3 regions of the Kitasatospora sp. NPDC001660 genome follow, and region 3 is predicted to be linked to each of the others. Evidence: riboswitches for the same ligand, from Rfam matches in the RefSeq annotation. Region 3 holds a riboswitch; each other region holds the start of a gene.
What was found. Region 3 has a riboswitch for cyclic di-AMP ahead of ACWCXH_RS13395 (LysM peptidoglycan-binding domain-containing protein). Riboswitches for the same ligand answer to the same signal wherever they lie in the genome.
Positions count from the first base shown of each region.

Region 1: linked by a shared signal. The riboswitch ahead of ACWCXH_RS06400 (NlpC/P60 family protein) and the one ahead of ACWCXH_RS13395 (LysM peptidoglycan-binding domain-containing protein) in region 3 are both predicted to bind cyclic di-AMP.
Region 2: linked by a shared signal. The riboswitch ahead of ACWCXH_RS08650 (transglycosylase family protein) and the one ahead of ACWCXH_RS13395 (LysM peptidoglycan-binding domain-containing protein) in region 3 are both predicted to bind cyclic di-AMP.

Region 1 is NZ_JBSFGU010000004.1:230,135-237,310, reverse strand. Features, by position in the region: gene ACWCXH_RS06420 (rhomboid family intramembrane serine protease) at 1-464, opposite strand, end outside; gene ACWCXH_RS06415 (hypothetical protein) at 667-945, shown strand; gene ACWCXH_RS06410 (NYN domain-containing protein) at 1,083-2,525, shown strand; gene ACWCXH_RS06405 (NlpC/P60 family protein) at 2,726-3,763, shown strand; cyclic di-AMP (ydaO/yuaA leader) riboswitch at 4,100-4,253, shown strand; gene ACWCXH_RS06400 (NlpC/P60 family protein) at 4,315-5,394, shown strand; gene ACWCXH_RS06395 (NlpC/P60 family protein) at 5,619-6,665, shown strand; gene ACWCXH_RS06390 (hypothetical protein) at 6,704-7,176, shown strand, end outside.
Region 2 is NZ_JBSFGU010000006.1:14,317-21,492, forward strand. Features, by position in the region: gene ACWCXH_RS08640 (DUF397 domain-containing protein) at 1-186, opposite strand, end outside; gene ACWCXH_RS08645 (hypothetical protein) at 758-1,729, shown strand; cyclic di-AMP (ydaO/yuaA leader) riboswitch at 2,088-2,249, shown strand; gene ACWCXH_RS08650 (transglycosylase family protein) at 2,257-3,549, shown strand; gene ACWCXH_RS08655 (hypothetical protein) at 3,768-3,968, shown strand; gene ACWCXH_RS08660 (LacI family DNA-binding transcriptional regulator) at 4,042-5,061, opposite strand; gene ACWCXH_RS08665 (glycoside hydrolase family 13 protein) at 5,087-6,787, opposite strand; gene ACWCXH_RS08670 (sugar ABC transporter permease) at 6,854-7,176, opposite strand, start outside.
Region 3 is NZ_JBSFGU010000009.1:224,344-231,519, forward strand. Features, by position in the region: gene ACWCXH_RS13380 (TetR/AcrR family transcriptional regulator) at 1-303, opposite strand, end outside; gene ACWCXH_RS13385 (maleylpyruvate isomerase N-terminal domain-containing protein) at 756-1,385, shown strand; gene ACWCXH_RS13390 (hypothetical protein) at 1,505-1,870, shown strand; cyclic di-AMP (ydaO/yuaA leader) riboswitch at 2,425-2,546, shown strand; gene ACWCXH_RS13395 (LysM peptidoglycan-binding domain-containing protein) at 2,554-3,288, shown strand; gene ACWCXH_RS13400 (hypothetical protein) at 4,071-4,769, shown strand; gene ACWCXH_RS13405 (GNAT family N-acetyltransferase) at 5,431-5,970, shown strand; gene ACWCXH_RS13410 (TetR/AcrR family transcriptional regulator) at 6,424-6,963, shown strand.

The DNA.
Region 1 (7,176 bases), on a different contig from region 3:
TACGTCGCGAGGCTCCCGGCGGCCAGGTAGAAGAGGAGGAAGCGGGCGTGGCCGAGCCGCCGTTCGACGGTGGGGCCGAAGACGTGGAGGAAGAGGAGGTTGCCGGCCAGGTGCAGCCAGCCCGCGTGCACGAAGAGGCCGGTGAGGACGGAGACGGCCGGACGCTTGCCCGGGGTGGGGGCGGCCGGGCAGCCGGGGACCGGGTCCGGGGCCTCGGCGAGCTGTTCGGCCGTCAGCGGGTGACCGGCCAGCAGTTCGGCGGGGACGGCGCCCCAGCGCTGCTCGTACCGCTGCTCGGCGCAGACCTGGGCCTGCCCGGTGCCGTACAGGGGGTTGAGTCCGGCGGCCGGGCCGAGCAGGAAGACCAGCGTGTTGACCGCGATCAGGGCGTAGGTGACCGCCGGGGCGGGCACCGCGGGGCCGCCGTCCCGCGTGTCGGTGTGGCCGGGGGCCGCGAGCGCCATGCGGCCAAGCATCCCTCCGTCGGTCCTTGGCAACACCGCGCTGTACGGCAGGTGGACTAGCGATCTCGATCGCTCGAACCGGTGGCCGTGATGGTTGCCCCAGGCAATAGGCTTGGGGCGGGCATTCCCGCCTCCCGCCGCCGATGCCGGGGCTCCGGGGGGAGCGCCTAGCCCACCCAGGGACCACCCGAGAGGACCCCCGATGACCGTCCCCGCTCCGACCGCCGAGACGCGTTGGCGCTGCACCCTGTGCAGCAACCTCACCCGCTTCGACGTGACCCGCACCGCGCGGGTGACCGAGTTCCTGCACTTCGACCTGGCCGGCGAGTCGAAGGTCGAGGAGACCGAAGTCCTGAGCGAGACGATCGAGTCGGTGCGCTGCCGCTGGTGCAACGCGGTGGACCAGGTCGAGCTGGTCGCCCGCCCCGGGGCGCAGGGCCCGGAGGCGGAGAACGCAGAGGTCGCGGCCGAGCAGGGTTGAGGCCCCGCCGGTGCGGTGGACGGCGCAGGGCGTGGCCGTCCACCGCACGGGACAATACAGACAAGACGCACGGAGCGTGACGACAGGGCCGGCGGCCGCGGGGCCGCGCCCGTTGGACCAGGATCGGAGCCGAGGACGTGGTGGACGCAGCGCGGGAGCCCGCCGGACCGCAGGGGCAGCCCGCTGCGGAGCCGGCCGCCGAGGCGGCGGGGACCGTCGCGGGGGCCGTCGCGTCCGAGCCCGCCGCGGAGCCGGAGGCCGGTCGGCCCGTCGAGAAGCTCCACCGGCCGTTGCCGGAGGGCGTGCGCCGGCGGGTGGTCGGCCTGGCCGCGGACGCGCTCGGCGGGCTGCCGCCGGGTGAGTTGCCGCAGAGCCTCCGTCAGTACGCCAAGTTCACTCCGGCCCGGCGGGCCAAGTACGCGGCCACCGCGATCGCCGCGGCGCTGGAGTCGGAGCCGGCCTTCCGGGTGCGGATAGCGGAGCGGCTGCGGCTGGGCCAGCCGGATCTGGTGAAGGCGCTGGAGTCGGGAAGCGTCCCTTGCGCCGCCGATCCGATGGACGTCGCCGCCGCCGCTTACCTGGTGCGGTCGGCGGGTTGGAGCCGGCTGGTCGCCGAGGCCGGCGAGGAGGCGGAGCGGGTCGGCGCCGAGGGCGCGGCCGCGGAGGCGGCCCGGCTGGTGGAGAAGCTGCAGGCCGAGCTGGCGGAGGTGCGGGCCGCCGCGCGGGCGGACCTGGACCGGCAGCGGGCCGAGTCCGAGGGCGTCCGGCGGGAGGCCGACTCGCTGCGCAAGAAGGTGCGTTCGCTGGAGAGCGACACCCGCCGGGCTCAGGCCGAGACCCGTCGGCTGGCCGGCGAGCTGGAGGCGCTGCGGACGCAGGCGGCGACCGAGCGCAGCGCGGCCGAGAGCGAGGCGCGGCGGCTGCGGCACCGTGTCGGCGAGCTGGAGAACGCGGCCGAGCAGGGCCGCCGTTCGGCCCGTGAGGGGCGCAGCGTGGAGGACATGCGCCTGCGGCTGCTGCTGGACACCGTGCTGCACTCGGCGCAGGGGCTCCAGCGCGAGCTGGCGCTGCCGGTGTCGCAGATCCGCCCGGCGGACCTGGTGGAGGCGGTGGTGCCGGGCTCGGCCTCGCCGCACGACGTGGCCCGGCGCGGGCTGGCGGAGGACGATCCGGCGCTGCTGGACCAGCTGCTGGCGATCCCGCAGGTGCACCTGGTGGTGGACGGCTACAACGTGACGAAGACCGGCTACCCGACGCTGCCGCTGGAGCAGCAGCGGCTGCGGCTGCTGGGCGGGCTGGCGATGCTGGCCCAGCGCACGCAGGCGGAGGTCACGTGCGTGTTCGACGGGCAGGACCTGGACGTGCCGGTGATCATGGCGCCGCCGCGCGGGGTCCGGGTGCGCTTCAGCCGGACCGGGGAGACGGCGGACGAGCTGATCAGGCGCCTGGTGCGGGCCGAGCCGCAGGGCCGTCCGGTCGTGGTGGTCTCGACCGACCGGGAGGTCGCGGAGGGCGTGCGGAAGGCCGGCGCGCGCCCCGTTGCCTCGGTTCTGCTGCTGAACCGGCTGGCGCGGCCCTGATTCCGTGCCGATGGGGATGATGCCTGGTCAGCGTCCGGTTTGCGGTGATGTGCGGATTTGGTGAAGTCACTTGAGGGGCTGGGGTTCACGCCTTCGGGGGAGTGGCGGAATGCCTAGATCTTCACTAGGGTCTGGCGTCAAACCTATTTTCCGGATTTCTCACCCGAACAGGTGAGTCCATGGAAGAAGGAGCCGGTCCCTTGGCCTCCCACCGCCGTCCCAAGCAGCCGAGCCGCGCGCGGGTCTCCGTGCTCACTGCTGCCGCTGCGACCGCGGTCGCACTCTCCGCCCAGGTCGCCGCGCACGCCGCGCCGCAGCCGAACAAGACGGACGTCAAGGCGCAGATCGACGAGCTCCAGCAGGAGCAGGAGCAGGCGGCCGAGAAGTACAACGGCGCCAAGGAGCGGGCCGACCAGCTGCGCAAGCAGGCCGACCAGCTGCAGGACCAGGTGGCCCGCGGTCAGGAGCAGATGACCCAGCTCCAGACCGGTCTCGCCGGCGTGGCGGGCGAGCAGTACCGCACCGGCGGCATCGACCCGTCCGTCCAGCTGATGCTCTCCTCCGACCCGTCCGGCTACCTGGACAAGGCCTCCAGCGTGCAGCAGGCCACCGCCACCGAGACCGACGCGCTCAAGGGCCTGCTCGACCAGCAGCGCCGCCTGGACCAGGAGAAGGCCGAGGCCGCCGCGGTGCTCGCCTCGCTCGACTCCACCACCAAGGACCTGAACCAGGCCAAGGCGGACGTCAACGCCAAGCTCAAGGCGGCCCAGGACCTCATGAACTCGCTCAGCGCCTCCGAGCGCGCCGCGCTGAAGGCCCAGCAGGCCCAGGACGACCGCGCCTCGCGCGGCACCGACCGGGTGGACCTCAGCAGCCTGCCGCCGGCCAGCGGGTACGCGGCCGTGGCCGTCGCCAAGGCGATGAGCAAGCAGGGCTCGCCGTACGTGTGGGGCGCCACCGGCTCCAGCACCTTCGACTGCTCGGGCCTGATGCTCTGGGCGTACGGCCAGGCCGGTGTCTCGCTGCCGCGCACCTCGCAGGAGCAGGGCCACTACGGCACCCCGGTGCCCTCGCTGGACCAGGCCCAGCCCGGCGACCTGGTGGTCTACGGCGGCGACATGCACCACGTCGCGATGTACATCGGCAACGGCATGGTGGTGCACGCGCCGCACACCGGCGACGTGGTCAAGGTGATGAAGGCCGACGCGATGCCGATCAACACCATCCGCCGGGTCTGACGCGCCGACACGCCGAGGCCGGCCGCAAGGCCCTGTGATCCGTGCCACCTCCCGAGCCGGGGTGGCACGTTCGCTTGTGCGCGTTTCACAGCCGCCGCGTGACAAGGGATCAGCTTTGCGTACTGCTGCGATCACCTTCTGTCATCTTCACAAATGAACTTGGGCATTTTTACGCCCTTTTTCTGACAAGGATTTGAACGGATCACGGTTCAGTTACTAGGGTCGTGCTCCGAACCACCGCACTGTCGATCGCCCAGCCAGGGTGGCGGCGGTGGTTTCCGTCGAGTTCGTGAAGCAGCGGGGCAGGTCGAAGCGCCTGTCCGACGGGGAGCCCAGTGGTCGGGGGCGCTGTGGAGCGGAGCCGGGGAACCACGTTCCTCCGGGGTGAATCGGCGCCAGGTCGGCCGGTGGAACGGCCGTGAGGCGTCGTAGGGCATGCTTCCGGCCCGAACCCGTCAGCTCACCCGGTAGGCGGCCGTAGGAAGAAGGAGTCCGCCTTCGTGGCGTCCCATCGTCGTCCCAAGCCCGCCGGTCGCGCCCGAGTGTCCTTCATGACCGGTGTCGCCGCCGCAGCCGTCGCCCTCTCCGCGCAGTCCGGCGCCCACGCCGACCCGGCGCCGACCAAGGACCAGGTCAAGGAACAGGTCGACCAGCTCAACGAGCAGGCGGAGGTGGCGACCGAGCAGTACAACGCCGCCCAGTCCAAGCAGCAGGAGCTGCAGAAGCAGGTCAGCGGCCTGCAGGACCAGGTGGCCCGCCAGCAGGCCCAGGTGACCGACCTGCAGGGCGGCCTCGCCCAGATCGCCGGCGAGCAGTACCGCAACGGGGGCATATCCCCGACCGTCCAGCTGATGTTCTCCTCCAAGCCGGACAACTTCCTCAGCCAGGCCGACGCCCTGAACCAGGCCGGCAGCACCCAGAAGGGGCAGCTGAAGGAGCTCCAGGACCAGCAGCGCAAGCTGGACCAGGACCGCAACGAGGCCCAGGGCAAGCTCGCCGAGCTGGACGCGACCACCCAGCAGCTGAAGGCCTCCAAGGAGGAGATCCAGGCCAAGCTCAAGGCCGCCCAGGACCTCTTCAACACCCTGTCCGAGCAGGAGCGCCAGGCGATCAAGGCGGCCGAGGACAAGGCCGCCGCCGACGCCAGGGCCAAGGCGGACGCCGCGGCGAAGGCCGCCGCCGCCCAGCAGGACGCCAGCCGGGCCTCCCGCGACACCAGCCGCACCGACCTCGGCTCGGCGCCGTCCTCCTCGCCGGTCGCCAAGCCGGCCCCCGGCAGCTCGCACGGTGCCGCCGCGCTGTCCTACGCCGCCACCAAGGTCGGCGACCCGTACCAGTGGGCCGCCACCGGCCCGAACGCCTTCGACTGCTCGGGCCTGATGGTCTGGGCGTTCGACCAGGCCGGCGTCTCGCTGCCGCGCACCTCGCAGGAGCAGGCCAACGCCGGCACCCGGATCGGCACGGACCTCTCCCAGGCCCAGCCCGGCGACCTGCTGATCTTCTTCAGCGACGCCCACCACGTGGGCATCTACGCCGGCAACGGCCAGGTGCTGCACGCGCCCAAGCCGGGCGCGAGCGTCCGCTACGAGGCGGTCTCCAACATGCCGCTCTCGGCCATCGTGCGGGTCTGATCCCCGCTCGGCCCCCGCAGGCCCGGTCCTCCTCACGGAGGGCCGGGCCTGCGGTGTTTCCTCTTGTTGGACTGATGTCCGATTCGGTGTCAAATATTCGGGTTGGCAGGGGTTTGGACTCGGTTGCCCGGACTCGCTAACGTCTGCCACCGGACTCCCGCTTCAGGGCCGCCCGCTTCGGTGCGGCGGCGGGACCGGTCCGCAGGATTGGAGCCGCTGCCGTCATGCCCGTGCACCGCCGTTCCCAACTGCTCGCCCGTGCGCTGGTGCTGACCGCGGCTGCCACCACCGCCCTGGGCGTGACGACGAGCGGCAGCGCCCAGGCCGCCCCCGGCGCATCGGACGCGCCCAGCCGCAAGGACGTCACGGCACAGGTCGAGCGGCTGTACAACGAGGCCGAACAGGCGTCGGAGAAGTACAACGCCGCCCAGGAGGCCCAGCAGCGGCTCCAGGGCGAGACCATGGTCCTCCAGGGCGAGACCGCCGCCGCCCAGGACCAGCTCAACCGGCTGCGCGGCGACCTCGCCACCGTGGCGGCCGCCGAGTACCGCGCCGGCGGCATGGCGCAGACCGTCCAGCTGATGCTCGCGACCGACCCCGAGGGGTACCTCGCCCGGGCCCGGGCCCTCGACCAGGCGACCGAGCGGCAGAACGAGACGCTGCACGAGCTGGTCACCCGTCAGCGCCGGCTCGACCAGCGCCGCGCCGAGACCTCCGTCAAGCTCGCCGAGCTGGACCGGGCCCGGCGCACGCTCGCCGACAGCAAGCAGCAGATCCAGCAGCGGCTGGCCGGGGCCCAGCGGCTGCTCAACAGCCTGGGCGTCGCCGAACGCGCCCGGATGGCCGCGCAGGATGCCCGGGAGGCCGAGCGGCGCGCCACCCGCGGCACCGACCGGCTGGACCTCGGCACCACCCCGCCCGCCTCCGAGCGCGGGTCGACGGCGCTCGCGGCGGCCGTGCGGATGATCGGATCGCCGTACGCGTACGGGGCCACCGGCCCCCGCGCGTTCGACTGCTCCGGTCTGATGTACTACAGCTGGCGGCAGGCCGGAGTGACTTTGCCGCGCACCTCGCAGGCCCAGGCGTACGCCGGCCAGCGGGTGAACCTGTCCGACGCGCGACCGGGAGACCTGGTGATCTTCTACCGGGACATGCACCACGTCGGCATGTACGCCGGCGGCGGGGTGATCGTGCACGCCCCCTACCCGGGGGCCCGGGTGCGGTACGAGAGCGTCAACGCGATGCCGGTCTCGGGGGTGGTCCGGCTCTGAGCACGACCCCGTCCGTCCCGGACGCGATACCGCCCTGCGTGCTGTCCCGGCGCGGCGCGCTGCTGCTCGCCGCCGGAGGGCTGGCCCAGCTGTCGCTGCCGCCCGCGGCGTCCGCCCGGGCACGCGCCGGGGCGGACGAGCGGGCCGAGGTGGCGGCGCTGCTGGACGAACGTGCGCGGGAGCTGCCGGAGACCTCCGGGCTGCCGCTGACCGCCGCCTACCGCAACCTCGTCCTCACCCCGGCCGAAGGGCCGGGCCGGCTGACCGTCGCGGCCGACCTGGACGTCCGGGTCACCGGCCACGACGAGTACCCCGCCGTGTTCCCGCGCCGCCTCGTGCTGACGCGGGCCGACGGCTGGCGGGTCGAGCGGGAGGACGGTGCGAGCGGGCCGCCGGCGCTCTGGGACTTCGGGACGGGACGGTCCGCGCGCGGCGCGCAGTGCCTGGTGCTCGGCCTCGCGGACGGACCGGATCCGGCCGGGCTGGTCGCGATCGGCGACCGCGCCGTCCC
Region 2 (7,176 bases), on a different contig from region 3:
GTCCGGGAAGCGCGAGTTGCGCATCGCCACGTCGCCCCCCGGCAGCGCGGCGAACTCGACGCAGTTTCCCTGGGAGTTGCTGTGCAGGCTCTTCTGCCAGACCACTCCCTCCAGCTCGGTGGCGGCAATCCCGTTGTAGGGACCGTACGAGCCGCCCAGGTCCTGCGAATCGTGCGAGTCGTGCATAGAAGTCTCCCGAAGAGCCCCGGAGTTGTGGTCCAGCGCGGCGCCCCCGGCACCCGCCGAACGAACGGGCCGGCCCCGTACCAGCCCGGCACAACGCCTCACTTGACGCGATGATAGCTGTTGTGCACGTGCATCAGCACGAGACGTTGCAGGTGCACGAGGCCTTTCGCCACCCGACCTGAACCCTTCACGGACCCTTCTCCTGGCGGTACGTAAACGGACATAGTCGACCGAACCGGCCGGCTTCCGATAACCGGCCGTGAGCGGCCCCCCGCTGAATGTTGATCTTCGAAAGCCGGGAGTCGCACCCTCGTGACACTCCGTCAGGCCGCCCGTCCACTGTGAGACATCTCACGCGCCACGGGTGCAACGCGACGCCCCGCCCGCCGCGTCTCCTGGAGATACCGGCGGACGCGCGGGGGTTGGGGCAGGCATGTCCGGAATGTGACCTAATGACCGCTCATCGGCCCGCGCACGCGAGCCTTTCGCGCGCCACACACACGACGCTCGCGCGAAACCGGCACGGCAGCCGACTGCAGCCCTGACGGGCCGATGTCCTACGATCTCCGCCATGAGCACCGCAGCCATCCCGGGCGCGCCACTGCCCGTCCGCACCCCAGGCTCCCGCGCGCGGGGGCGCCACCGCCGCCCCGAGCGCCCCGAGATCCCCGCCGGCTCCCCGGCCCTGGTGCTCGCCGTGCCCGCGACCGCCGGGCCCGAGTCCCGCTCGGTCGTCGAGGAGCTCCTCTCGATCGTCCGCAGCGAGCAGAACGGCGTCGAGACCGCGGTGGGCTACCTCCCCGGCAACCACACCGAGGGCGCGGACGACCACGAGCGCAGCGTCGGCGAGCTGCTGGCGGCCGCCGCCGAGGCCGGCGTCCCGGCGCCGATCCTGGTGCCGCTGGTGCCCGGCCCGCACGGCTTCCTGACCGAACTCCACGCACTCGCCGCCGAGCACGGCGCCCACGTCACCGACGCGCTGGGCCCGCACCCGCTGCTCGCCGAGGCCGTCCACGTGCGCCTGTCCGAGGCCGGACTGGCCCGCGCCGACCGCGCGCGCCTGTTCGCCATCGCGACCGCCGCGGACGGCGTCGTACTGACCACCGTCGGCGGCGAGGACGCCGCGGCGGCCGCCGGCATCACCGGCGTGCTGCTCGCCGCCCGCCTGGCCGTCCCGGTCGTCGCCGCCGCGCTCGACGTGCCCGGCTCGGTCGCCGCGGCCGTCGCGCACCTCAAGGAGACCGGCTCGCAGCGCCCCGCGCTGGCCCCGCTGGTGATCGGCCCGGAGGCGGACTCCGAGCTGCTCGCCGCGGCCGCCGAGGAGACCGGCTGCCCGTCCGCCGCGCCGCTCGGCGCGTACCAGACGGTCGGCCAGCTCATCGCCTCCCAGTACCTCGCCGCACTGCCGGCCCCGTCGCCGGAGGCGCTGGCCGCCGCGCAGGCCGAGGCCGAGGCTGCGGAGGCCGCCGCCGGGGGCTCCCACGCGGCCCACGCGGCCGGTGGGACGGCCGCCGGGGCAGCCGAGGAGTCTGCCGGCGAGTAGCAGGCACACGCTCGAGAAAGGGCTCGGAACGGCTGCGTTCCGGGCCCTTTCGGCTTGCGCCATAAGGGAATTAAGAACCAAATATGTAAAATGTCCGTTTTGTAAATATTTGCACCTTGGTGACGCTCTGTCATTCCGATTCTGAGATCCCGCCAGCTGTACACATCCATGGGCCAATTGCAGGAAGACGATCATTTCCGATCATGAGGAGCTGAATTTTTGGCAGTTTCCGATAACCCGTGATGCACATCACAGATATTTGCAGTTTGAACTTAAGTCTGCTTAACGTGCTCCCCGTTCGTGACCACACGAACCCAGCTCATCCGCAACGCCGAGTCCTGCCGTCGGGTGCGCTGGCAGCGCGAAAACGCACCACGGCAGGAGCGGGGGACCCACAGGTAAGTCGCCCCGGACCGCTCCACGGAACGGTTCTGGGCTAGGGGTGAAGCCGCGCCACAGCGCGGCCGGGCAACTCCAGCCCGAATCCGACAGCTCACCTCGCAGGCGTGGGAGAGGACCGCGTCTTCATGCTGCCCACCAACGGCACCCGCCTGTCCAGCCGCACCCATCGCGTCATCGCCGCCCTCGGCGTCGCAGGCGTCGGCCTCACCATCCCCTGCCTCTCCTCCGGGACCGCCTCCGCCGCCTCCGTCGCCACCTGGGAGAAGGTCGCCCAGTGCGAGAGCAGCGGCGACTGGAGCATCAACACCGGCAACGGCTTCTACGGCGGGCTGCAGTTCACCTCCAGCACCTGGGCCGCCTTCGGCGGCACCGCCTACGCCCCGCAGGCCAACCAGGCCACCAAGGACCAGCAGATCGCGATCGCCGAGAAGGTCCTCGCCTCCCAGGGGCCCGGCGCCTGGCCCGTGTGCTCCGTCCAGGCCGGCCTGACCAAGGGCGGCGCCCCGGCCGCCGTCGACACCTCCGCCGGCGCGACCGCCGCGAAGGCTGCCGCGCCGGCCGCCAAGCCGGCTGCCCCGGCCGCGAAGCCTGCCGCCCCGGCGCAGGACCAGGCCCCGGCCGCCGACAACTCCGCCAAGGGCAACTGGGCGCAGAAGCGCCAGGGCTGGACCCAGAACGGCACCCAGACCAACGGCTCCGACTACACCGTCGTGGCCGGCGACTGGCTGTCCTCGATCGCCGACAAGCACAACGTCAAGGGCGGCTGGCAGCGGCTGTTCGAGCTGAACCGCGGCATCCTGACCGAGGGTCCGGACATCATCTACCCGGGCCAGCACCTGACCTTCGGCGACCCCGCCCAGGCTCCGGCCGGCCAGTCCGGCGACTTCAACTGGTTCGACCGCTCGCAGAAGTCGGGCCAGTCCTCCGCCGGGAACGCCGTGAACGCCCAGCCGGCCGCCGAGACCCAGACCCTGGCCGCCAAGCCGTCGACCAAGCCCGCCGCCAAGCCCTCCGCCCAGGCGCAGGCCAAGACCCCGGCCCCTGCCCCGGCCGCCACCGGCACCATGGCCGCCGCGGTCAACTTCGCCAAGTCGCAGGTCGGCCAGGCCTACGTGTACGGCGGCACCGGCAACGGCGGCTGGGACTGCTCGGGCCTGACCCAGGCCGCGCTGCGCGCCGCGGGCATCTCCGTCCCGCGCGTCGCCGCCGACCAGGCCGCCGCCAGCACCCACGTCTCGCTGGACAGCCTGCAGCCGGGCGACCTGCTGTTCTGGTCCAACAACGGCCAGAACTCCGGCGTCTACCACGTCGCGATCTACATCGGCGGCGGTCAGTACGTCGAGGCCGCCAACCCGAGCTCGGGCGTCCGCCTGCAGACCATCGCCAACTGGGCGCCGGACTTCGCCGGCCGCGTCTGACGACGGGTAGCAGATTGCGGATGACGGCAAACAGGTAACAGATTTCATCATCTGTTCGCTGTCATCTGTCACCCGTCCGCCCCGGGGAGAGTCTGGTCGCTCCTCCCCGGGGCTTCGACGTCTCCGCGCATCCGCGCCTCCGCGCCTCCGTGTCTCCGCGTGGTCAAACTCCGGACCAACGGGCATGCTTCTGCTCCGCACCCGAGGAGGAGTCACCCATGGCCCACGTCACCGTCGCACTCGACGCGAACCTCGCGATCGACGCGATGATGCTCTCCGGTACCAAGAACCCGCAGGACGCCGTCGAACTGATCCTGCGCGACTACCTTGCCCGTGGCCGCCGCACCGAGACCCGTACCGGCGAGGCCGCCGACGGCCACCGCCTCACCGCCGACCGCCCGGCCGTCCAGGAGGGCTGACCCTGGGCACGCCGAAGGGCCCGGAGAGCAGCCGCTCTCCGGGCCCTTCGCCGCAAGGCACCGGACCCCGCGCTCAGCGCGCGCAGGCCCCCGTGGAGCCGCGCATGACCAGCTCCGGCTGGAACATGAACTCCCCGCGCTGGGCGGCGTTTCCGCCCACCTCCTCCAGCAGCGCGTCCACCGCCGCCGTCGCCATCGCCTCGACCGGCTGGCGGACCGTCGTCAGCGGCGGCTCCGTGAAGGCGATCAGCGGCGAGTCGTCGAAGCCGACCACCGACACGTCCTGCGGCACCGAAAGCCCCCGCTGCCGCACCGCCCGGATCGCCCCGAGCGCCATCATGTCGCTGCCGCACACGATCGCCGTGCACCCCTTGTCCAGCAGCGCACCGGCCGCCGCGTGCCCGCCCTCGACGCTGAACAGCGTGTGGTGGACGAGTTCCTCGGCCTCCTCCTGCGTCCGCCCGAGGACGGCCTGCATCGCGGCCGTGAAACCCTCGATCTTGCGCAGCACCGGCACGTACCGCCGCTGCCCGACCGCCAGCCCGATCCGCTCGTGCCCGAGCTCGGCCAGGTGCTGGACGGCCATCCACATCGCGGCCCGGTCGTCCGGCGAGATGAACGGCGCGTCGATCCGCTCGCTGAAGCCGTTGATCAGGACGAACGGCACCCCGCGCCCGGCCAGCCGGGCGTACCGGTCGTGGTCGGCGGTGGAGTCGGCGTGCAGCCCGGAGACGAAGACGATGCCCGCCACGCCCCGGTCCACCAGCATCTCGACCAGTTCGTCCTCGGTGGACCCGCCGGGCGTCTGGGTGCACAGCACCGGCGTGTAGCCGTGCCGGCTGAGCACCTGCTCGATGACCTGCGCGAGCGCGGGGAAGATCGGGTTGCTGAGCTCCGGCGTGATCAGCCCGATCAGCCCGGCGCTGCGCTGGCGCAGGCGGGTCGGCCGCTCGTACCCGAGCACGTCGAGCGCTGCCAGCACGGTCTGCCGGGTGGCGGCGGAGACGTTCGCCTTGCCGTTGAGCACGCGCGAGACGGTGGCTTCGCTGACCCCCGCCTGCGCCGCGATGTCTGAAAGTCGCGCCGTAGTCACGGGCCCAGAGCCTATTGCACCCACGTCAGACCGCCCACCAGCCGGTGCTGTCCGGAGCGAGCACCGTCTCGCCGCCGTCCACCACCAGCTCCGTCGAGGACAGGAGCAGCTTCCCGGGGGCGGGTATCCGCACCGGCTCGCCGCTCGTGTTGACCGTGCAGACGAAGGAGCCGCGGCGCAGCGCCAGCGTGCCCTCGGGCGCCTCCAGCCACTCGACCTCCGTGCCGGCGCCCAGGTCGGGCTGCGCCCGGCGGACGGCGAGCGCGCTGCGGTAGAGCTCCAGGGTGGACGTCGGGTCGCCGGTCTGCGCCTCGACGCTGAGCCCGGCCCACTCGGCCGGCTGCGGCAGCCAGGACGGCCCGCCGGCCACCGGCCCGAAGCCGTACGGCGCCTCGGTGCCGGACCACGGGATCGGGACGCGGCAGCCGTCGCGGTAGCCGTCCTGCCCGGCCTGGCGGAAGAAGGACGGGTCCTGGCGGACCTCGTCGGGCAGGTCGGTGACGTCCGGCAGGCCGAGCTCCTCGCCCTGGTAGACGTACGCGGAGCCGGGCAGCGCGAGCATCAGCAGGCTGGCCGCGCGGGCCCGGCGCAGGCCGAGTTCGCGGTCGCCGGCGGTGCGGATCTGGGTGCCGAGGCCGGGCGGGTTGGCGAAGCGGGTGGCGTGCCGGGTGACGTCGTGGTTGGACAGCACCCAGGTGGTGGGGGCGTCGACCGGGCGCATCGAGTCGAGCGAGACGTCGATCACCTCGCGCAGCGCGGCGGCGTCCCAGTCGGTGCCCAGGTACTGGAAATTGAAGGCCTGGTGGAGCTCGTCGGGGCGGACGTAGTTGGCGGTGCGCTGGACGGTCGGGGTCCAGGCCTCGGCGACGCCGATCCGCTGCCCCGGGTACTCGTCGAGGATCCGGCGCCAGCTGCGGTAGATCTCGTGCACGCCGTCCTGGTCGAAGAACGGCATGACGTCGTTGCCGAGCAGCTTGAGCTGGTCCGAGCCGCCGAGGTCGGGCAGGCCGGGGGCCTTGACCAGGCCGTGGGCGACGTCGATGCGGAAGCCGTCCACGCCCATGTCGAGCCAGAACCGCAGGATCGAGCGGAACTCGTCGGCGACGGCCGGGTTCTCCCAGTTGAAGTCGGGCTGCTCCGGGGCGAACAGGTGCAGGTACCAGTCGCCGGGGGTGCCGTCCGGGTTCTCGGTGCGGGTCCAGGCCGGGCCGCCGAAGATGGACTCCCAGTCGTTGGGCGGCAGTTCGCCCGTCTCGCCCTTGCCGGGACGGAAGTGGTAGCGCTCGCGCAGCGGGGACGCGGGACCTTCGCGCAGGGCGCGCTGGAACCACTCGTGCTGGTCCGAGGAGTGGTTGGGGACGAGGTCGACGATGATCCGCAGGCCCAGCTCGTGGGCGTCGCGGATCAGCGCGTCGGCGTCCAGCAGGGTGCCGAACATCGGGTCCACCGCGCGGTAGTCGGCCACGTCGTAGCCGGCGTCGGCCTGCGGGGAGGCGTAGAACGGCGAGAGCCAGACGGCGTCCACGCCGAGGTCGCGCAGGTAGGGCAGGCGGCTGCGGATGCCCGGCAGGTCACCCATGCCGTCGCCGTTGGAGTCGGCGAAACTGCGCGGGTACACCTGGTAGATGACCGCGTCCCGCCACCAGCCTCTGGACGCGCTGACGTTCGCCTCGTGAGCGGTGGCGTCGGCGGCAGGCCGGGAGGTGTCGGCCAGGTTCTGGGTCATGGACGGTATCCCTCGGGGACTAGAGGAGCGCTGCGGGAGCGCCGGAGAGCGGGGAGCGCGGGGGCGTTACGACTTCGAGGCGCCGGCGGTCAGGCCGGTGACCAGGTGTCGCTGCACCAGGTAGAAGAAGGCCGCGGACGGGATCGCGATCAGTACGGCGGTCGCGGCCATGAGGTTCCACTGGGAGTCGTGCTCGCTGACGAAGGTCTGCAGGCCGACGGCCAGCGTGTACTTGTCGGAGCTGAGCATGAAGGTGGAGGCGAAGGGCACCTCGGCCCAGTAGGTGAGGAAGGAGTAGAACGCGGCCACCGCCAGGCCCGGGCGGGCCAGCGGCAGGACGAGCCGCCAGAAGGTGCCGAACGGGCTGAGTCCGTCGACGCGGCCGGCCT
Region 3 (7,176 bases):
CCGCGCGATGCGGCGCAGTTCGGCGCGCCAGGCGGGCTCGGGGGTCTGCGCGGAGCGGCGGAGGCGGTCGTTGACCTCTTCGAAGAAGGCCTCGATCAGCCCGTCGAGCAGGGCCTCCTTGCCCGGGGTGTACCGGTAGAGGGCCATGGACTCGACGCCGAGCTCTCCGGCCAGTCGCCGCATGGTGAGCGCCGACAGCCCCTCGCGGTCCACGAGCGCAACGGCCGTCCGGAGCACCAGCGGGCGGTTCAGGCGCGCCCGCTTCTCGGGGCCGTCCTGACCGGGGCCGTCCTGCTCGGCCATGTCCGCTCTCCTCCATGGTGGGGGTCAGAGAAGGGGTGCAGAGGGATACAGAACCAGGATACAAGGTAAATATGCTACTGAACGAGATGAATAGGACGCGATCACGACGCCGTGGCGGCGAGGTGCGCCGCGAGGCCGCCGATCACCGCCGCGGAGGCGAGGGGCCGTGAGCGGCCGGGCGCGCGGGCGGTGAGCGCCACGAGGCAGGCCGCGACGGCCCGACCGGGCCGGCGATGCCGTAGCCGGCGAGGAGCCCCGCGACCGGCTCGGCGCTCATGCACCTGCCTCGCTTCGCTCACTCACGCCGCCCGCCTCGCTTCGCCCGGCGAGCGCTTCGGGGGCGCTGGTCATGCCCCGATCGCCGGACCTCAAGTGCCCCCCCCGCAACCGGGTTTCCGGGTCGTTCGGCTACGGTGAACGTACGTTGTCCGTGCCGCTCCAGAGGAGACCGAATGTCCCGTCAAATCGCTCCCACGACCGAGCTGTTGGCCGAGGCCTGGCACTCCTGGGCGGAACGCGGCAAGGGGTTGGACGGCGAGGCGTGGGCCCGGGACACCCGACTGCCGGGCTGGACGGTCCTGGACCTGTTCGCACACGTGGCGCCCGCCGCCGAATCGTTCACGCAGCTGCGCGGGGCCATCGTCGACGGCCCGGCGAACGTGGAGACCGGCGCTGCCATCCTGCGCCACTTCAACCAGCCGGGCGGCCTCGCGCACACCGCCGCGGGGCACGTTGCCGATGTCGCGAAGCAGGCCGCCGCCGCGACCGACCCGGCGGGGCTGATCGCCCGGTTCGAGGTCGAGGGCCCGGCCGCGCTGGCCGGCTACGCGGACCTGTCGCCGGACAGCGTGGCCGCCCACCCGCTGCTCGGCAGTGTGCGGATCGGCGCGCTGGCCGAGGTGGCGCTCATGGAGGCGACCGTCCACCTGCTCGACCTGATCGCCGTCGTCGGCGGCCCGCCGCCCGCCGACGCGGCCCTGCACGCGACCCGCGCGCTGCTCGCCGAGGTGGCCGACCCGGTCGCGTTCATCGAGGCGGCCTCCGGCCGTTCGGGCGCCGCGGTGCTCCCGGTGATCCGCTGATCCGCCCTTGGGCCTGACGCTCCGTGGGCTCCCCCGTGGGGTCCTTCTCCGCAGGTCAGGCGTACGATGTGCGCCGGAACTCCGCAGCGGGGAATTCGGGGAAGACGGGGGAGCGGTCGATGTTCGACATCGTATGGTGGATCGCGCCGGCAGTGCTGTACGGCGGCGGGTACGTCGCGAACAACGCCCGCCGGGCGATGAAGACCCGGCACGAGCGCAAGCTGGAGCTGCTGGAGGCGGCGGACCGCCAGCGGGCCGCTCTGGAGGCGGCCAAGCGCCCGCCCGAGCCGGTCTGCGGCTGCACGCACCACCTGGCCAAGCACGACAAGCAGGGCCGCTGCCACGAGGAGGTCGAGGCGCCGACCGCGTGGGACGCCGACCGCCGGCCGGTGCAGTTCGAGCCGCGCCAGTGCAACTGCCAGCAGTACGTCGGTCCCGAGCCGCTGGGGACGGTCTTCGCCCAGGAGCTCGTGGACCCGCGCTGAGAAGCGCAGGAGCCCCTGGGTGGCAGGCCGGCCTGCCACCCAGGGGCTCCTGTCGTGCGGGCGGCAGCGGCGGCGATGGCCCGTGGGATGCCTGGAGTTCGACGGCGTTGGGGGCGTGCGGTCAGTCAGTCCGTCTCGGCGGTGAAGCGGGCGCGGTCGCGCTGCACCTGCGACCCGGCCGCGTGCTGGGACTCGCGGCGCTGGGCGGCGCGGCCCGCACCTCACGGTTCCAGCCCGAGCCGGACAGGATCTGGCCCGGGCCGCACGGCGCGCCATCGGGCGGTGGCCGCCGCACCGGGCCCGGCGGCCCGCACTGACGCGCACTCATAGGGCTGTTACCGCATCGTTACCAAGGAATGTTGCGGATCATTCGGACAATCCGGCCGGGACGTGACCCGGCTCACGAAGGCTTGTGCTATTGGCTCCGTGCCGTTTACGGTCCTTCTCGTTCGTCTCTGTACGAAACGAACCCCGCTCTCCGGAACGCCGAATCCTGCCGCCGGACCGGGCGGGCACGTGCACCCATGAAGCACCACGGCAGGGGCGGGGGACCCACAGGTAAGTCGCCTCATCCGGGCTGGTCCCGGCGGGGCTAGGGGTGAAGCCGCGTCTCTGCGCGGCCGGGCTGCTCCAGCCCGAACCCGACAGCTCACCTCGCAGGCGTGGGAGAGGAATCGCACTTCATGCTGCCCGTCAACGCTCGCCCCAGCCTGTTCGCTGCCGGTTCCATCAAGCGCATCGTCGCGGCCGCCGTGGTCGTCGGCGTCGGCGCCGGCGTCCCGGTGGTCGCCGCCACCGCCTCGAACGCCGCCCCCGTCACGTCCGCCCCGGTGCACTCGGTCCAGGCCGCCCCGGCCGCCGCCCCGCAGGCGCCCGCCGGCTACACCGTCCGGAGCGGTGACTCCCTCACCAAGATCGCCACCGCGCACAACGTGCAGGGCGGCTGGCAGAAGCTCTACGACCTCAACAAGTCCGTGCTGACCAACGGCCCGGACAAGATCTACCCGGGCCAGCACCTGACCCTGGGCGGGGCCGCCCCGGCGCAGGCCCCGGCTGCGCCGGCGCCCGCTGCGGCTGCGGCCAAGCCGGCTGCCGCCAGCCCGCTGGCCGCCGCCCCGGTCGCGAACACCCCGGCCGCGCTGCAGGCGCTCGCCGCCTCGATCGTCCCGGCGAACCAGCTGGCCTCGTTCGACCAGATCATCAGCCACGAGAGCGGCTGGAACGTCCACGCCACCAACCCGAGCTCGGGTGCCTACGGCCTGCCGCAGGCGCTGCCCGGCAACAAGATGGCCTCGGCCGGTTCCGACTGGCAGAACAACCCCGCCACCCAGCTCAAGTGGGCCCTGCAGTACATGAACACCGTCTACGGCAGCCCGAACGCCGCCTGGGCGTTCTGGCAGGTGCACCAGGCGTACTGATCGGACCTCTCCCGATCAGTACGGCCTGATCGGACCTGATCGGCCTGTTCGAACCGGTGGGTCCGGGCGAGTACCGCCCGCCGACCGGACGTCCGGTCGGCGGGCGGGCTGCCAAGCGGCCACCTGAACGGCCCGGTTCACGTTGCGGTGCGTGAGCCGGGCCGTCGGCGTACCCGGGGTCCGGACGGGACCGCGGCGCGGTCAGTCCGCCGCGCCGCAGCGCGCCAGGCGCTCGGCGAACACGGCGAGGTCCTCGTCCCCCCAGCTCCCGCCGGGTCGGCCCGGCGCCGGTTTCGTCCGGGCCGACGACCAGGATCTCGTCCGGGGTGCCGAGGCAGGCGCCGTAGTGGAGGTGGACGCCCTCGGTGTCGAGGCCGGTGAAAGCGGCCCGCCCGTCGAGCACCACCACCGTGTCCTCCGCGCCGGCGGGGAAGCCCTCGCCGGCGAGGCGGCGACCGGTGGTGACCCGCACCGGCCGGCCCACCCGGGTGAGCGTGGTGCGGTGGCGGGTGGCCAGGGCCGAGACGCTGCTGATCCCCATGATGCTGGACCTGCACACCAGTGCCGGATCCGGCAAGCGCACCCGCGGCAAGCCGGGGGCGGCCCACGAAGGGGTGTGTCGGCCGCACAGATTGCGGCGGGCACACCCGTGGGAACATCCGGCCGGCTGACACGCTGTCCGGGCGTGGTCCGAGAATCGGGTGATCCAGGGGACGGTAGTGAACTCCCGTGGGATGCTGCTGCTTTGGTCCGACTGCCGCACCGACCCGGGGGAGCCACCCATGCCACTGTTCGGCAACCGCAAGAACCTTCCGAAGCCGCTGTGCGACGAGCACGGCCCGTGCAAGGCGCTGGCCGAGATCTCGGTCTTCGAGGTCCGTGACCGGCTGCGGCTCCTGTTCGCCCCGACCCGTGCCCTGGGCCCCGACCCCATGGCCCGGCAGGTCGACGATGAGCTGTCGGTCGTCCTCTGCGTGAACGGCGGGAAGCGGGGCGGGAAGACCGAGGCCCTGTCGATAGCCGAGCACGCCGCCGACCAGTGGAGCGTCAGCCGGGCCGAGCTCTGGGAGCGGGCCTTCGCCAACCTGGCCACCGAGCACCTCAACCGCCAGTCCTTCAACGCGACGAACGGCGACGTCCTCTACGCCGTGAACGGGACGGGGGTGTGGCCCGGCGCCGCCCAGGCCCTGCGCCTGGAGAACGCCCTGGGCGGGGCCGAGCTGCCCCACGGCGCGCTGGTCACCCTGCCGACGAACAACGCGTTCTGCGCGGCGCCGATCCGCAGCGGCTCGTCGCTGACCGCGATCCGCTTCATGATCGACCTGTCGAAGGAGCTCCAGATCAACGACCCGGCCCCGCTGACCTCGTCGATCTTCTGGTACCGGGACGGCTGGCTGGAGAACCTGAACGTCGGCGACAACGGCATGATGCGGCCGTCCGCCCGCTTCCGGGAGATGGCGAACAGCCTCCCCGCCACGTGAGCCCCGTCCAGGCCCGCCACGGCCGGCTACGCCGGCGCGGCGGCGCCCGGCCCTCGCATGCCGCCGGTCGGGGCCACGGCCTCGGCCCTGAAGATCGGGCTTGCCCTGATCACCGGTCTGACCGTGACCGGGCACTCCGCCCAGCAGGCCATGGACAAGGAAGCGGCCAGGGCACGTCCGCCGACTACAAGGTCACCGACAGCGCCTTCAACGGCCTTGACCCGGCTGCGTCGGCCCAGGTCGCCAAGGTGGCGGGCCGTCGCGTCGGGCGGCGGAACCCGACCCTCCTGTCGCCGCGTCCGTAACTGCGCATAAGGAGCCTCGGCCAGCTCCGACGCCCGTGCCCGGGCGGCGCTGGAGCGGCTGATCCTCGGCGGCTGAGCTCCCGGGTCACCGTACTCTGCCGAGGAGTTGACTTGCGGCGGGTAGGGGAATGACCCACGAACCGCGATCATGCTCGGGACTCGGGCGCCTGCAAAGCCGCTGCTCAGCCGCCGTATGCCGGTAAAGAAACCCTTCAGGGCCGCCACCGCGCGCCCCACCCGTCCGCCCGTTGTCCGGAGGTCCCGTCCGTCATGGGGTGGGGACGGCTGTGGCACGATGCCCGGAAGGCCGTCCCACCTGGGCCGATCGCGACAGACAAGACGAAGGACCGCCCCCCATGGCCGAGACCGACCACCCGCTCGCCTACCGCCCGGCGACCGTCGCGGACGTGCCCGCGCTCGTCGCCCTCGTCGAGTCCGCCTACCGCGGTGACGCCAGCCGGGCCGGCTGGACCTCCGAGGCCGACCTGCTCGACGGGCCGCGCACCGACGCCGACAAGGTCGCCGCCGTGGTCGGGCACCCCGACGGCGTCGTCCTGGTCGCCGAGCGGGACGGCGAACTGCTCGCCTGCTGCCAGCTGGAGCGCCGCGGCGACCACGCCTACTTCGGCATGTTCTCGGTGCAACCCGGCCGCCAGGGCGGCGGCCTCGGCCGGTCGGTGCTGGCCGAGGCCGAGCGGATCGCGGGGGAGCAGTGGGGCGTGGCCGTGCTGGAGATGAAGGTGATCGAGCAGCGCGCCGACCTCATCGCCTGGTACGAGCGCCGCGGCTACCGCCGGACCGGTGTCTACAGCCCGTTCCCGTACGGCGACGAGAGCGTCGGCATCCCGCGCCGGGCGGACCTGCGCTTCGAGACGCTGGCGAAGTCGCTGACGTAGTGGCCGGGGCGGTCCGCTGACGCGCCGTTTTTTCCACATACCCCTGGTTGTCGGCCTCTTCTGGCACCGGCGGTCACTCCGGTGAGGAGCCGAACCGCATGACCTCCGGTGCGGGGCCGGGCAGGTAGGGGTGCAGGGGGCGAGGTCTGGTCCGTTCGGGGAGCCGGTGGCGGTGTTCTTGGACTCGGCAGTCCGGTGGGCAGGTCGGGCGCGGCAGCCTCCGCGGCGGCGAGAAGTATGCCGAGCCCGCGCAGGCGGGCCGCATCGCCGATTCCGTCGCCGGGCCCTGGCGGACACAGGGCACGGCGGGCCTTCGTGGCCGCGCATCACCAGGAGCAGGTCGGACCGAGGGGGACCGTGGTAACCCCTCTCTTCAGTACAATGACGCTGATACTGCAGAGGATACATTGAGGCATCAATGTGTCAACAGAGGCGTGGGGAGTTGGCTCGGCGATGCGTACCGACGCGACGGAGGTTCTGGACTCGGCGATTCCGGTCCTGGCCAAGGACCGGGCCGCGTCCATGCAGGTCATCGCCAAGCGGGCGGGTATCAGCCGGGCGACCCTGGTCCGCCTGTTCCCCACCCGTCAGCACCTGGTGCAGGCCATGGCCGCGAAGATCCTCGACGACTGCGACCGGGCCCTTTCCCGTGCCGAGGCCGACACCGACCCCATGGAGCAGGTGCTCGCCGCCCTGGCCGCCGAATACCCGCCGTTCGCCCAGCTGTGGAACCTCGTCTATGTCGAACCCGACGTCCTCGGCGTACCCGAGGCCAGCGCCCGGGCCGACTCGATTTTCGACCGGACCGTCAGGTTCTTCAAGCGCGGCCAGAAGGCCGGACTGCTGCGCAACGACATGCCGGCCACCTGGCTGGCCTCGACGTTCTGCGGTCTGGCCGAGACCGCATGGGAGCTGACCCTCGAAGGCGACATGGGTCCCCGCCAGGCTCCGGACTTCATCACGGCGATCCTGTTCCACGGCGCGGCCGCCTGACCGCCTCCCGGGGTCCGAAGCGGTCGGCGCTCCCGATCCTCGAGTGCGTGGCGCCGCCCGGCCGGCCGCGCCTGTGGCGGTCCAGCGTCGCGGGCTCGCGGTGGCGTGATGGACTGCCTCTCGATTGCGGCCCAGGTCGATCGCGACGGGATCTCGTGTCGCGACCCGCGCCAACGACGACCCGCAGTGGCGGCCGCCGCACTCCTGCGGGTT